Regions from separate parts of the Effusibacillus dendaii genome, predicted to be linked through region 1. Evidence: predicted binding sites of a transcription regulator. Region 1 holds the regulator's gene; each other region holds the start of a gene.
The links. Region 1 encodes LexA, which represses DNA repair genes until DNA is damaged. Its sites were predicted from a motif close to CGAACATATGTTCG; they were not measured.
Positions count from the first base shown of each region.

Region 2: a site for LexA is predicted at 1,057-1,070, ahead of skT53_RS08755 (SPL family radical SAM protein). Genes of this name have one in related genera too.
Region 3: a site for LexA is predicted at 1,182-1,195, ahead of ruvC (crossover junction endodeoxyribonuclease RuvC). Genes of this name have one in related genera too.

Region 1 covers NZ_AP023366.1:681,899-684,170, forward strand. The annotation lists gene skT53_RS03540 (DUF456 domain-containing protein) at 1-7, shown strand, start outside; gene skT53_RS03545 (LysM peptidoglycan-binding domain-containing protein) at 20-361, opposite strand; gene lexA (transcriptional repressor LexA) at 538-1,182, shown strand; partial or broken gene glnA (type I glutamate--ammonia ligase) at 1,262-2,272, opposite strand, start outside.
Region 2 covers NZ_AP023366.1:1,596,734-1,599,005, forward strand. The annotation lists gene cls (cardiolipin synthase) at 1-59, shown strand, start outside; gene skT53_RS08755 (SPL family radical SAM protein) at 54-980, opposite strand; gene skT53_RS19160 (hypothetical protein) at 1,202-1,363, shown strand; gene skT53_RS18515 (4-vinyl reductase) at 1,618-1,809, opposite strand; gene skT53_RS18520 (hypothetical protein) at 1,799-2,035, opposite strand; gene skT53_RS08770 (GNAT family N-acetyltransferase) at 2,121-2,272, opposite strand, start outside.
Region 3 covers NZ_AP023366.1:2,989,508-2,991,779, reverse strand. The annotation lists gene ruvA (Holliday junction branch migration protein RuvA) at 1-602, opposite strand, end outside; gene ruvC (crossover junction endodeoxyribonuclease RuvC) at 606-1,109, opposite strand; gene skT53_RS15900 (CobW family GTP-binding protein) at 1,218-2,213, opposite strand.

The DNA.
Region 1 (2,272 bases):
ATTCTGATGATTTGGCACGTTACATCTGAGGTAAACGCAATGTTAAACCAACCGGGAGTTGAGTGTTCTGTAACCCGTTATGTTTTCGAATTTGAAACACAACTTCCTGAACATCTTGATCGGGATAATAAGTTTTTGCAATCGACCAAAGCGTGTCGCCCGGTTGCACAACCACCACCGAATCGAACTGGCTCCCATAAGCCTGCTTGTCCCAGACAAGATTTAAGCCAATGGCAGCAAACAAAACTACACAAGACGTTATAAACAACATCATGACATTCTTGCTGAATCGATTTGTTTTCACTTCTCCACTCTGCGATTGTTCCCTGCGCCATGCGGAATAATTATAAGTTGCAAACATTTCCGACTCTCCTTTACGAACGTTTGTTCCTGTTTGAATCATAATACGAACTAATGTTCCTGTCAAGACAAAAATCGAACTAATGTTTGTATTTTTTACCAGCTTATGATATACTTCTTTTAGGAATAGTCTATGATTCGATTTGATTTCTAGTACACATAAGGAGAGTTTTCGAAATGAAAATATCCAAACGCCAAAAACAAATCCTGGAATTCATTAAGGGGGAAGTCAAGAAGAAAGGGTACCCCCCTTCTGTTCGGGAAATCGGCGATGCGGTCGGACTGGCTTCCAGTTCAACGGTACATGGGCATTTGGCAAGATTGGAACAGAAAGGTTTAATCCGCAGAGACCCGGTCAAGCCGCGAGCGATTGAAATTCTGGATTCCGAAACGGTTGAAACAGCTGGTTCCCCGCAAGCAAATGTTGTTCCTATTAACACCAATACAGTGATGGCGCCTATTATCGGCAAAGTGACCGCCGGCAGCCCGATTACCGCTATTGAGAATGTGGAAGATTACTTTCCGCTGCCTGCTTCATTTGTTGGAGATGCTGATGTGTATGTGTTAAGAATTGACGGAGAATCGATGATTGAAGCAGGTATTCATGACGGAGATCTTGTCATTGTCCGCAAGCAACAAACAGCAAGAAATGGTGAAATTATCGTGGCGATGACGGAGGATGACGAAGCAACCGTAAAACGTTTCTTTAAGGAAGCAGATCATATACGACTGCAGCCTGAAAATTCCTCTATGCAGCCGCTTCTGTATAAGCATGTAACCATTCTCGGAAAAGTGATTGGCGTTTTCCGATATGTATTTTAAGTCAAAAGCCACTCCATTGCAGGAGTGGCTTTTCTCATAGTCAAATCGCTTTTCTACAACTTATTAATAAGTCTGCTTATTAATAAGTCGTCAAATATTGATCCCGTTCCCAATCATGTACAGTTGTTCGGAACATATCCCATTCGATTAATTTTGCTTCCACAAAATGCGTAACCGTGTGTTCCCCCAAGGCCGAACGAATCACTTCATCAGCCAGCAATTCATCTAGGGCTTCCTTGAGAGATGCGGGCAGCGAACGAATGCCGACCTTTTCCCTTTCTGCTTCATTCATAATGTAAATGTTGCGATTCACCGGTTCCGATAATGGAAGATTATTCTTAATTCCATCCAGTCCCGCTTTTAACATGACCGCAAGTGCCAGATACGGATTGCAGGCTGGGTCAGGGTTACGCAATTCGATTCGGGTTGACAATCCCCGAGATGCAGGAATTCGAACCAGCGGAGAACGGTTTTTGGCTGACCAGGCAACATAACAAGGCGCTTCATAGCCAGGCACCAACCGTTTGTATGAGTTTACTGTCGGATTGGTGATAGCTGCAAATCCACGAGCATGAGCCAGGATGCCTGCCAAATAGTTTTTTTGCCACTTTCGACAGACCCAGTTCATCGCTCTCATCATAAAACGCATTCTCTTTTCCCTTGAACAACGATTGATGACAGTGCATGCCGGAGCCGTTAATACCAAAAATAGGCTTCGGCATAAATGTCGCATGCAGTCCATATTTACGAGCGATTGTCTTCACGACAAGTTTGAACGTCATAATATTGTCTGCTGCTGTAACGGCATCCGCATATTTAAAATCGATTTCGTGCTGCCCGATTGCCACTTCATGGTGCGACGCTTCGATTTCAAATCCCATTGCTTCGAGTGTCAATACAATTTCCCGACGGCAGTTTTCTCCCAAATCGAGAGGAGCCAAATCAAAATAACCGCCCTTATCGTTCACTTCCATTAAGGGTTCGCCTTGCTCATCCAGCTTGAACAAGAAAAACTCCGGTTCAGGACCCACGTTCATTGAGGTAAATCCCATTTCTTTCGCCTCTGCCAACACTTTTTTCAGAGTACCCC
Region 2 (2,272 bases), 910 kb from region 1:
GCAAGATCATCAGTAAATTTTTGGAATCGTCCGCGCGCCTGCTTTCACCTTTGTTATAAAGCGAACGATAACTGCTCCGGGGAACGTGTGTCACTCAAAAAATCGGATTCATCATGAGCAGCGGCCGACAGCTGCGTTTTCCCGTAGCCATACTGCTCCAAAAGCGGATTCAATTTTTCGCGAAATGATTTGGCGTACCGTTCATCCACATAAGTGCCCGCATAAAGCGAACGGTACAGAGGAACCCGATCGGGGAAACAGTTCTGCAACTGTGCAAAAAACCATGTTTTGACTTCCGGTTTCAATCGCAGCAAAGAAACCGAGATAAACGAAGCATCCGCTTTCCTCGCGGATTGCAGCAGCGATTCCAAGACGGTCTGTTCATCTGTGAGAAAAGGCAGGACGGGCGCAATAAAAACACCCGTATCAATGCCAGCTGCCCGCAGTTTGCCAACCGTATCAAAACGTTCTTTCGGATGCGGAGATTCCGGTTCGATCGCCCGCCAGACGTTTACATCCAACGTATTGACTGAAATGTTGACCGAACAGCGGGTATAGCGGTTCAGTTCCTGCAATAGATCGATATCCCGCAGCACCAGAGGCGAACGTGTTGTAACAGTTGCTGGAATACGGTACAACGCCAAAACTTCCAAAATTCCACGTGTAATTCGCTGCTGTTTCTCAAGCGGTTGATAAGGGTCTGTGGCCGTACCGATAGCTACCGAGCCGCCTTTCCATTTTCCTTTCGACAGCTCTCTCCGCAAAACAGCCGGTGCATCCTCTTTTACAAACAAATGCGTTCGAAACGTGTCGTCCGCTCGCATTCCAATGTAGGAATGGGTGCCGCGCGCGTAGCAAAACGCACAGCCGTGTGCACACCCGCGATACGGATTAATCGACCAGACAAACGGCATAACGGGCGTTGTTACCCGATTCAGCACCGTTTTGCTTTTCATTCGGAGTATGTGTCGTTTTATCATAAAGTCGCCCCCAAATCAGATTGCGCCAACCTTGATTGCCTCCAGGCTCCATCGGCCTCATTCCTGTAAAAAAACGCGAATATTCGTTCGCAATATCCATTATACCACACATACGTTCGCATGTGATCAAGATCACATAGAATGCTTGAAGGTTTGTTATTCTTGATTTACAGGGGGAATTTATATTTCGCGAGGGGGAATCGTCAGACACTCTGTACCTTATCAGCCAGGGTGTAGTGAAACTCACCAAACTGTCTCCTGCCGGAAAGGAGCAAATCATACGCTTTCTGTTCCGGGAGATTTTTTCGGGCATTTTTCTTTTCTGCAGGAAAAAAACCACTATGCAAACGCAGAAACACTTGAGAACGCCACTGTTTCTCTGATTCACAAAAGGGACTTCAAGTCTGTTCTGGAAACCAACCCTGACACGACCTACCGCTTTCTGCTGGCTATGAGCGAGAAACTATACCAGTCCGATGAATGGATTGGCGCCCTCAGCCGAAAACTTGCCCATTTTGAAACATTGAAACTTCTGAAAATGGATGATCGAAAGAAAATGCGAATCCTCGATCCGGCCGGGTTAAGTCAACTCGCCAAAAAGTTAAGGGCCACTCTGAAACGCCTATCCCGCCCCATTTCAATAGAACGTGACCTCGTATTCGCAATGCTCATCTCCATTCACATTGCATTTCACTTCCCAGACTGTAACCTGCTTACCCGGAATTTTTCTGAGCGCTCCCTCCATGATGGAGCCTTCCAGATCGCAAACCATCTTTCCTTCGAATACAGGCAACCCCTCACAAGACCAATCTTCGACGTCAATTCTCACACCGTTGGCATCCTGACGAATGATCTTTTATGAAGTCCTCAATCGAACTTACGGGCATATTTTCGCCGATTGTACGCCCTACGGTAGCGGTGGTGGCTTTCCCGCCCATAGGCAGGCCCTGATACATGCCAATCAAACGAATGGCCCGAAATAGTTCGAGCGGGACTTGATTTCCCAACTTGCTTCGTTTGACTTGTTTCATATCTTTAAATGTAAACTCTGCCATACGGTTCTCCTCCCTGTCGCTGTTTGATTATCCCTCCTTCACTGTCCCTCATTCGGCTGATTGATGAATTGACGCAGATCAAGTTTTATTTTTTATTTATCTCTATGAATTGCTGAAAGGACAGCCTGTCCACGAAAAACCACTTTCGCCCGGATTCCGATTTCCCACAGTAGGTCGCGGCCTCAAATACCATATCTGTTGCGGCGGGGTTGGCTGCGTCAACCGCCGCCCCCGTAA
Region 3 (2,272 bases), 1.1 Mb from region 1:
TTCGTAAAAAGCTCCTGCAAAGCTTTTTTTATCAGTGATTCCAAAGGGAGACCTTGCTCAATCTCATCCGCAAGCGAGCGCATCACATTGCGTACTTCCTTTTCATTATAGCCGAGTGACAAAAGTGCATCAAACAGTTCCCGGTTGCTTTTCCCGCCAGGTTCTTTCACAGGAGCTGCTGCGCCAGTTCCCGCTATGCCAATGTCATCCAGCTTGTCTTTCAGTTCAATGATGATTCGCTGTGCCGTTTTCGCTCCAATCCCTGGCAGCTTTTTTAAAAAATCGGCCTGTTCGCTCTGAATCGCCGCTACCACATCACCGACCGGCGCGGATCCGACAATCGTCAACGCCGCTTTGGGACCGATGCCTGACACGTTCTGCAAACGGACAAACAGATTCCGTTCGTTTTTTGTTTTGAATCCGTAGAGCAAATGAGCGTCTTCGCGGACATGATACTGCGTATGCAGCCTTTCCTGCGCTCCCGGCTGCAGGGAAAGGGAAGTAGCGGCGGTCACAAACACCTGATACCCGATTCCGTTCACATTAAATACCACATAGTCTGCCGCCACTTCTTCCACAATGCCTTCCACAAATGAAATCACTGTTTACCTTCCTTCCGCCTGGCGAATCCGATTTGTAAGCGGCGCCGTATGTGCATGTGTGATGGCAACCGCCAATGCATCTGCCACGTCATCCGGTTTGGGGACATCCTGCAGGCCCAGGAACAAGCGAACCATTTCCTGCATCTGCTGCTTGTCCGCTTTCCCGTAACCGGTGATCGCCTGTTTAATCTGAACCGGCTTGTACTCACTGACAGGCAAACCCATTTGGGCAGCTGCCAATAGCACAACACCGCGCGCTTGACTGACCCCAATCGCCGTTGTCACATTACGGCTGAAAAACAGTTCCTCAAGCGCCAACGCATCCGGTTTTCTCCGTTCGATAATGGTAAGCAATGCATCATAAATTTGCAGCAGGCGCTGTTCCATCCGTAGTCCGGGTTGGGTTTCGATCAGACCAAATTCAAGCGAGCGTATCCGGCTGCCGTCCAGTTGGATGACCCCGTACCCCGTTCGTCCATATCCCGGGTCAATCCCGATAATCCGCATTCGTTTGCCTCCTGCCTTTCACAGCGTACCTATGCTTACCTTATTCGTTTCCCATACGTTCATTTCCTACCCCGAACATTCATTCTATTGAAACGGTTTGTTTCCGCGTCAAACCAGACAGGTCTGCAGCCGCTGCAACAAACTGTCCCGGTCCAGATGTTTGCCGATAAAAACAAGCCTGTTTTCCTTCCGGTCGCCCCAGACACCGTCAGCTACCGCCTGACTGCGATCTCCGACCAAATGAAAAATCAGTTTTTCCTCATACCCGTCGATCCACAAGATTCCCTTGCCGCGAAAAATGCCCTGCGGCAAATCGGACATCAGTTCCCCGAATTTTTCATAATCGAACGGACGCTCCGATATAAACGAAACGGATGAAATATCGTCATCGTGCAGATGACTGTGTGCATGCGAATGCGGAACACCTGCCGAACAGTCCGGACATTCTTCCAACGCGATCAAATCCGCGCTGTCTCCCTCCAACATCCGTTCCAACTGAAACATGCCGACATCCAGCAAAAGTCTCAAATCGACTTGCGAATTCGTGGTCCGCAGTACACGGGCGACCGGATTCATATCGGCAATTTCCGTTTCGATCTGCGCCACCTTTTCATTCGATACCAAGTCCGTTTTATTCAATAGCAAAATATCCCCTGCCAAAATTTGATCCGCCGTTGTCCCGCTCAACTCCAGGTTCTCATCGAAACGGGATGCATCAACAACCGTCACAATCGCATCCAAGCGAACCTGTTCAGACAATTCATCAATTAAAAACGTCTGGGCAACCGGACGAGGATCCGCCAATCCAGTCGTTTCTACAAGTATATATTGCGGTCTGTCGAGTCGCGCTAACACGCTTGTCACGGCACGCTGCAAATCATCCCGAACCGTACAGCAGATACATCCGTTAGCCAGTTCCACAACTTCTTCATCCGTTCCCACGACCAGGTGATGATCGATCGAGACCTCGCCAAACTCATTGACGATTACCGCTACTTTCAACCCATGATTTTCCTGCAGTATGTAATTTAACAAGGTTGTTTTGCCGCTTCCCAACGCGCCTGTCAGAATCGTCGCCGGAATGCGCGGATCGATTGCTTCCACAGCGAACCCCCCTCGCCCCCTGAATGTATATACCGCTAGTATAACATTTGGAACACAAA